2 regions of the Companilactobacillus sp. genome follow, and region 1 is predicted to be linked to the other one. Evidence: a T-box and tRNA genes for the amino acid it is inferred to sense, from the RefSeq annotation. Region 1 holds a T-box; the other holds one or more tRNA genes.
What was found. The T-box of region 1 lies ahead of leuS (leucine--tRNA ligase). A T-box ahead of a tRNA ligase gene usually reads a tRNA of that ligase, here a tRNA-Leu.

Region 1 (3,429 bases):
AAGTGCAATGAATCATAATCTTCAGTGACCTTCTTGACTGTTTCGTTGTAAACCTTATCGAGCTTGCCATCATTTTTATCAGTCAAGTAGTCAGATTTAACAGTGTTTTCGTCATCGTTATTGATGAATAATCTCCAAACACGTTCCAAGAACTTGTTAGCTCCTGCCAAACCATCTTCAGACCATGAAATAGATGCATCCAAAGGTCCCATGAACATTTCGTAAAGTCTTAATGTGTCGGCGCCGTATGATTCAACAACATCATCAGGGTTAACAACATTACCCTTTGACTTAGACATCTTTTCATGGTTATCACCCAAGATCATACCTTGGTTATATAGTTTTTGGAATGGTTCTTTAGTAGGCACAACTCCCAAGTCATAAAGAACTTTGTGCCAGAAACGAGCATACAATAAGTGAAGAACAGCGTGTTCAGCCCCACCAATATAAAGATCAACTGGCAACCATTGTTTCAATAAGTCGTAGTCAGCCAATTGTTTATCATTATGTGGATCAATGTATCTTAAGTAATACCAAGAACTACCTGCCCATTGTGGCATAGTATTAGTTTCACGACGTCCTTTACGGCCATTCTTATCAACGACGTTTACCCAATCAGTCAGGTTAGCAAGTGGACTTTCAGGTGTTCCTGAAGGTTCAATATTGCTATCAGCTGGCAATTCCAAAGGTAACTCATCTTCTGGAACTAGAGTTGTTTCGCCGTCTTCCCAATGAATGACAGGAATTGGTTCACCCCAGTAACGTTGACGTGAGAATAACCAGTCACGAAGTTTGTAGTTAACTTTCTTTTTACCGATACCCTTGTCTTCAAGGTATTGAACCATCTTATCGATAGCCTCTTCTTTACCCATTCCATCCAAGAATTCAGAATTAATATGAACGCCATCGCCAGTGAAGGCTGCATCATCAATGTTTCCACCTTCAAGTACTTGAACGATTGGCAAGTCAAATTTCTTAGCAAACTCATAATCACGATCATCATGAGCAGGAACGGCCATGACGGCACCAAATCCATAAGTACTCAATACATAGTCAGAGATCCAGATTGGAATCTTCTTGCCATTAACTGGGTTAACAGCATAAGCACCAGTAAAGGCACCTGTTTTATCCTTGTTCAAATCAGTTCTTTCAAGATCTGACTTGCTAGCAATTTTAGCTTTATAAGCTTCAACTTCAGCTTTTTGTTCAGGAGTAACGATTTTTTCAACTAAGTCATGTTCTGGTGCCAAAACCATATAAGTTGCACCGTAGATCGTGTCTGGACGGGTTGAGAATACTTGCACTGTTTCTGATGTATCAGCTACTGGGAAGTCAATTTCTGCACCCACAGAACGTCCAATCCAGTTACGTTGCATTTCCTTGATTGATTCAGGCCAGTCGATCAAGTCCAAATCATCCAAAAGACGATCAGCATAAGCAGTGATCTTCAACATCCACTGACGCATTGGCTTACGATAAACTGGATAGCCACCACGTTCAGTTTTTCCATCAATGACCTCTTCGTTTGCAACAACTGTACCTAAATCCGGACTCCAGTTAACTGGAACTTTGGCTTCATATGCCAAACCCTTTTTGTACATTTGTTCAAAGATCCACTGTGTCCACTTGTAGAACTTAGGATCTGTAGTTTGCACTTCACGGTCCCAATCGTATGAAAAACCGAGTGAATTGATTTGACGTTTAAAGTTATTGATATTTTTTTCAGTGAATTCAGCTGGGTTATGACCAGTGTCTAAAGCATATTGTTCTGCTGGTAAACCAAAGGCATCAAAGCCCATTGGATGCAAAACATTATATCCTTGCATACGTTTCATTCTGGCTACGATATCAGTAGCTGTATATCCTTCTGGATGTCCAACGTGGAGTCCTTGTCCAGATGGATATGGGAACATATCCAAAGCGTAAAAGTTCTTCTTGTTCTTGTCAGTACCAGTCTTAAAAGTTTGATTTTCTTTCCAGTACTTTTGCCATTTTTTCTCAACGACATTGTGATTGTATGACATATTCTTTCCTCCATAAAAAAAGTCCTATGATTAATAAACTAATCATAGGACGAATTATCGCGGTACCACCTAAGTTCCATGTAGACAGACTACATGACTCTCGATATCCGTAACAAGGATAAGATGTGACTGCTTACTGTTAGTTCAGCGGTCAAACTTGGTGGACGAGTTCAATTTATTTAATTTATGCATTCACAACGACCATGCACTTTCTGAAAAAAATTAAAATAAATCTACTATTTCCATTGCATATATATTACAACTTTAATTGCTGTCCGACAACCAATAAATCTGAATTGAGATTATTTGCTTGTTTTAAATCAGAAACAGATACACCTAATTGACGTGCAATTCCATCTAAAGTATCGCCATTTTTAACTGTTACAGTGTTGTCTTGAGAACTTGCACTCTGTGTTTGTGCCGATTGATCTTGTTGACTGCCAGAGTTTACAGTTGCACTGTTACTTGAATTAGCTTGTCCATTAGAAGTATCGCTTGAAACATTAACTGCAACTTGAGCAGTTGATTGTGACTTGTCATACTTCTTAACTCCGTTAGTTTCGTCTTGAACAATGACCGGTGCTTGTTGATTTCCATAAACATCATCAGAAGAATCACTGCTTGAAGCATCGGCAGCAGTTTTGTTGCCCATTGCGACAGGATCATTAACAGATGCAGTCGGAGTTCCGATAACTTGATTTACGATCAATGACTTACCTGGATAAACATAGCTTGAAGTCTTTAAACCATTCAATTCCATTAATGTTTCCAGAGGAATATTAAATTTATCAGCTACAGACTGTAAAGTGTCTCCTTGTGCAAAAACATAATTTTCATTTTGATCAGATTCTTGAGGTTGATCGAATCGTGATAAATTATATTTTTCTATGATATTATTTAATTTATCTGCATAAGTAGTATCCGTGGCATATTTACCAGTCAAGAATGCTGTGGCATCTTTATATGAACTAGTATTGCTCTTCCAAGTGCCGGCATACATTTGTGGGTTTCCAGAAACGCCACCGCGGAGTAAAGAAACATAATCTTCGAGCGATTCTTTATAAGAAGGATACTTCTTAAAATCTGATTGAATCGAATAAAGACTGCCGGAACCATCGTCTTCTTGAGTTGGCATGTTCACAGCAGTGCCCTTATATGCACCCTTGATACCAAACAAGTTATAGTTAGGTGCACTAGCTAAACCACTAGTTCCCCAACCACTCTCGATCATGGCTTGAGCAATCATCACGGATGCATATAAGTCATTATTGCCAGCTAATTTGCGAGCAGAATTACCAATATAGTCAATGAAATTTTGGTCGCCAACACCACGAGGAGTTAGCATCCCCACGCCGGTGTTAGTGGCCGCAACAGCATCAGCATTGTTGGTATTGCTTTGATCATT
Region 2 (3,429 bases), 1.1 Mb from region 1:
TTATTTTATTAATGATTTTATCCCCATAAAATATTATTTATAAACCCCAGAATTACGTGAACTACACGGCAATAAATTACCGTGCTTCTAGGAACATTCCAGACTTGCCATTCAGTATTTCAACTGAACAGTAGCGGTCAGAGCTCTTTTACTAAGGCTTGTTCCAAGCCCTTTTTCAATATGTTTTTACTAGCATTTATATCTCTATCCAAATCTTTGTGGCATTTTGGACAAGTCCATTCACGTATCTTTAACGCTTGCTTGCCATCGTCATATCCACAATTAGAACAGAGCTGACTAGTCTTGTAAGGATCAATGACTATCAGCTTTTTTTGATACAATTGACACTTATATTCCAGTTGTCGGCGTATCTCTCTCCATGATTGATTAGCTATTGCTCTTGCTAATTTGTGATTATGTAGAAGATTTTTGGTTTTCAAATCTTCCATTACGATTACATCGTTGTCCATTACAAGTCGAGTAGTTATCTTTTGTATGTAGTCGTTTCGTTGATTAGCGATCTTCTCATTATATTTGGCGACCATTATCTTAGCTTTCATGTAGTTTGCATATTGATTCAAAGATTTTGGCTCGAACATTCCGATTTTTCTGATGCTCTGTATGTCTTTCAAAGCTCCAATACGTCTTCTAGCCAGCTTTTTTTCCCACTGATGTTTCTTATGTGCAAGAAGCTTATCAAACCGTACCGTTGGATATTTCTTGCCATTAGACCCGATTATCAGGTCTGCAACTCCTAAGTCAATTCCCAATTTTTTCCCTGTTTTGTCGAACGATTGACTCTCGCTTTCTACTAGTAAAACTGCATAGTATTTGCCAATGAAGGAACGTCTTACTGTAACCGACTTAATAACTTCTGGTATCTCTTTACCAGCTTTGAATCTCATCACTCCTAGCTTAGGCAACTCGATCAGGTTGTTATCCACTTGAGTAATATTGTTGTTAATACATTTAGATTGGTATGACTGCTTCGGATATTTCTTACTTTTGAATCTAGGAAACCCGTGGGACTTCTCAAAGAATCGCTTATATGCTTCAATGAGGTCGTGATCAGTTGCTTGTAGGCTAGTGCTTTCGGCTCGTCTCAACCATGGTTCTTCTTCCTTCAAGCGTTTCAAAAGATTGTTCAAGTCGAAAGCCTTGAGAAATTTACAATCAGGATTGTTATCGTGACGTTTTTTCATCATATCTAGCATAGTGTTCCAAATATATCTGTTGGCTCCGAAGTTAAATTCAATCTGCTCAATTTGATATTTATTAGGATATATACGTAGTTTCAAACCTTTTAGCACCATGGATTCCGCCTCCTTGGATAAAAGTACACATATAACATAACATATAAAATTCATTTTGTTATCATTCATACGAACAAACGTTTGCATTTCTTGGTATTTAATTTTGGGAAAAATTTGAACATAGTCAACTCCAAAAAGTGCTACCATCCAGAAAATGGAGGCAATGCCAGACCATGTTCACTTATTGATCAGTTTTCCGCCTTACCTCGCTGCTAGAAATCATTCAAAGGAGCATACTTAAGAGAATGGTTCATTCCCTGAAACGAAGAAAGAGCTTTGGAGTGGCCACTTATGGTCTTGGAGTTGCTTTACGCATATTTCAGGCAATGTTTCTAAGGAAATTATGAAACAGTACATCGAGAACCACTTAAAAGTGTATAATGCATGACATCCAAGACATTAATCCATCTCGGCAATAAATTACTGTGTTTTCTTAATTAACGCCTTATAAAATTTAACCACATTGTTTAAACATTTAACAACAAAAATCGTACTAAAAAAGCAGACCTAAGTTTAGGTCTGCTTTTATTGATGCGGGTAAGAAGATTCGAACTTCCACGGAGAAAACTCTCCACAAGATCCTTAGTCTTGCGCGTCTGCCAATTCCGCCATACCCGCAACAAACAAGATATATTTTACACAAGTATATTTGATTTATCAAGAAGATAATTCAATATCATTAACAAATTTGAGTTTTCCACGACATTTTCCGCAAACATACCGCTTAGTATCTAGCTTTCTGACCCGTCGATAAATTGTTCCACACTTGGTACATTCGTAAACATGGACCCTTTTATGATGCTTAACGTTTTTAACGCTTGGGGCATAGCGTAATCCCCCAACTTGCTTTAATAAGACTTTAAATTCACGGTCACGATGCTGCGATGGCAATCCAGCGTTATACAAATGATAGTGACATAGTTCATGTTTGATGATGCCGATCAATGTGTCTCTGCCGTAGATCTGATACATTTTAGGATTGATGTCAATGTGACGATCCCGCAAATGAAATCGTCCACCAGTAGTCTGGAGTCGCGAATTAAAGTTAGCCTGATGAATAAAAGGCTTCCCAAAATTTTCTTGGGAAACCTTTTTGATTAATTCTGTTAATTCTTGATCTGTCATTTTAGCCCATCTGAGTTAATTTTTGCATTAACTTAGAAAATTTATCCATATTCTCGTCTTGAATTTTTTCAGCATCATCAAATTTTTGACGATCAATTGTTTGATCATCATTGATACTTTCAGACATCATTTGGCAACCGTCAACGTATTTACTGAATGTTGAAACTAATGACAAGTGCGTACCCATCATTCTGGCTGGAGCTTTGCCCTTTTTAAGTTGTGTAGCTAACTTTTGATAATCTTCAGTACCCTTTTCAAAGTCGTGTTTATATCTCTTATATCTAACTGGATCAACTTTTTCAACTTGGTCGCGGTCTAAAGCCTTACGTAAAACTTCAAATTCTGGATTCAACAAGTCTTGAGTTTCTTGGATAGTTGAAACTACTCTGCTGATCAATTGTGAGTATTGAACTGCTCGCTTTTGTGCTTGAGTCATTACTTTACCTCGTTATTTTCTTCTTTTAGTGTCTTTTCAGTGTAAATATCACGTTCAATCGTAAATCTTGGACGATGTTTAACTTCATTAAATATCTTTCCGACGTATTCACCGATGACACTGATACAAATCAATTGTACACCGCCGAGTGCCCAAATAGAAATCATCATTGACGACCAACCAGTAACTACATTGCCATGGATCTTTTGGACAATCGTATAAATGAGTAAGCCGATACTGATCAAGACAATTAAAAATCCCAGTTGCATGATCATCTTAATTGGCACGATCGAAAACGAAGTAATTCCGTTGATTGCTAATTTGAGCATTTTTCGCAACGGATACTTAGACGTTCCAGCAAAACGTTCCTTACGAGCATAATAAACTTTGGCAGATTTAAAACCGACCATTGGAACGATTCCACGTAAAAACAAATTTGTTTCACGGTAACTCAAAAGCACCTTGCAGGCACGTTGGCTCATAAGTCGAAAATCAGCTGAATCAGGGACTAATTTGACACCTAGCCATCCCATGACTTTATAAAAGCCTTCAGCA

Region 2: it encodes a tRNA-Leu, which carries the amino acid that the T-box ahead of leuS (leucine--tRNA ligase) is inferred to sense. The anticodon was not compared.

What each region holds. Positions count from the first base shown of each region.
Region 1 covers NZ_JAKVLR010000001.1:24,439-27,867, reverse strand. The annotation lists gene leuS (leucine--tRNA ligase) at 1-2,024, opposite strand, end outside; T-box leader at 2,067-2,283, opposite strand; gene LKF16_RS00130 (glucosaminidase domain-containing protein) at 2,281-3,429, opposite strand, start outside.
Region 2 covers NZ_JAKVLR010000001.1:1,085,869-1,089,297, forward strand. The annotation lists gene LKF16_RS05380 (DUF3329 domain-containing protein) at 1-37, opposite strand, end outside; gene LKF16_RS05385 (RNA-guided endonuclease TnpB family protein) at 138-1,313, opposite strand; partial or broken gene LKF16_RS13075 (transposase) at 1,459-1,701, shown strand; tRNA gene LKF16_RS05390 (tRNA-Leu) at 1,846-1,931, opposite strand; gene LKF16_RS05395 (SprT family protein) at 1,971-2,438, opposite strand; gene LKF16_RS05400 (hypothetical protein) at 2,440-2,874, opposite strand; gene LKF16_RS05405 (glycosyltransferase family 2 protein) at 2,874-3,429, opposite strand, start outside.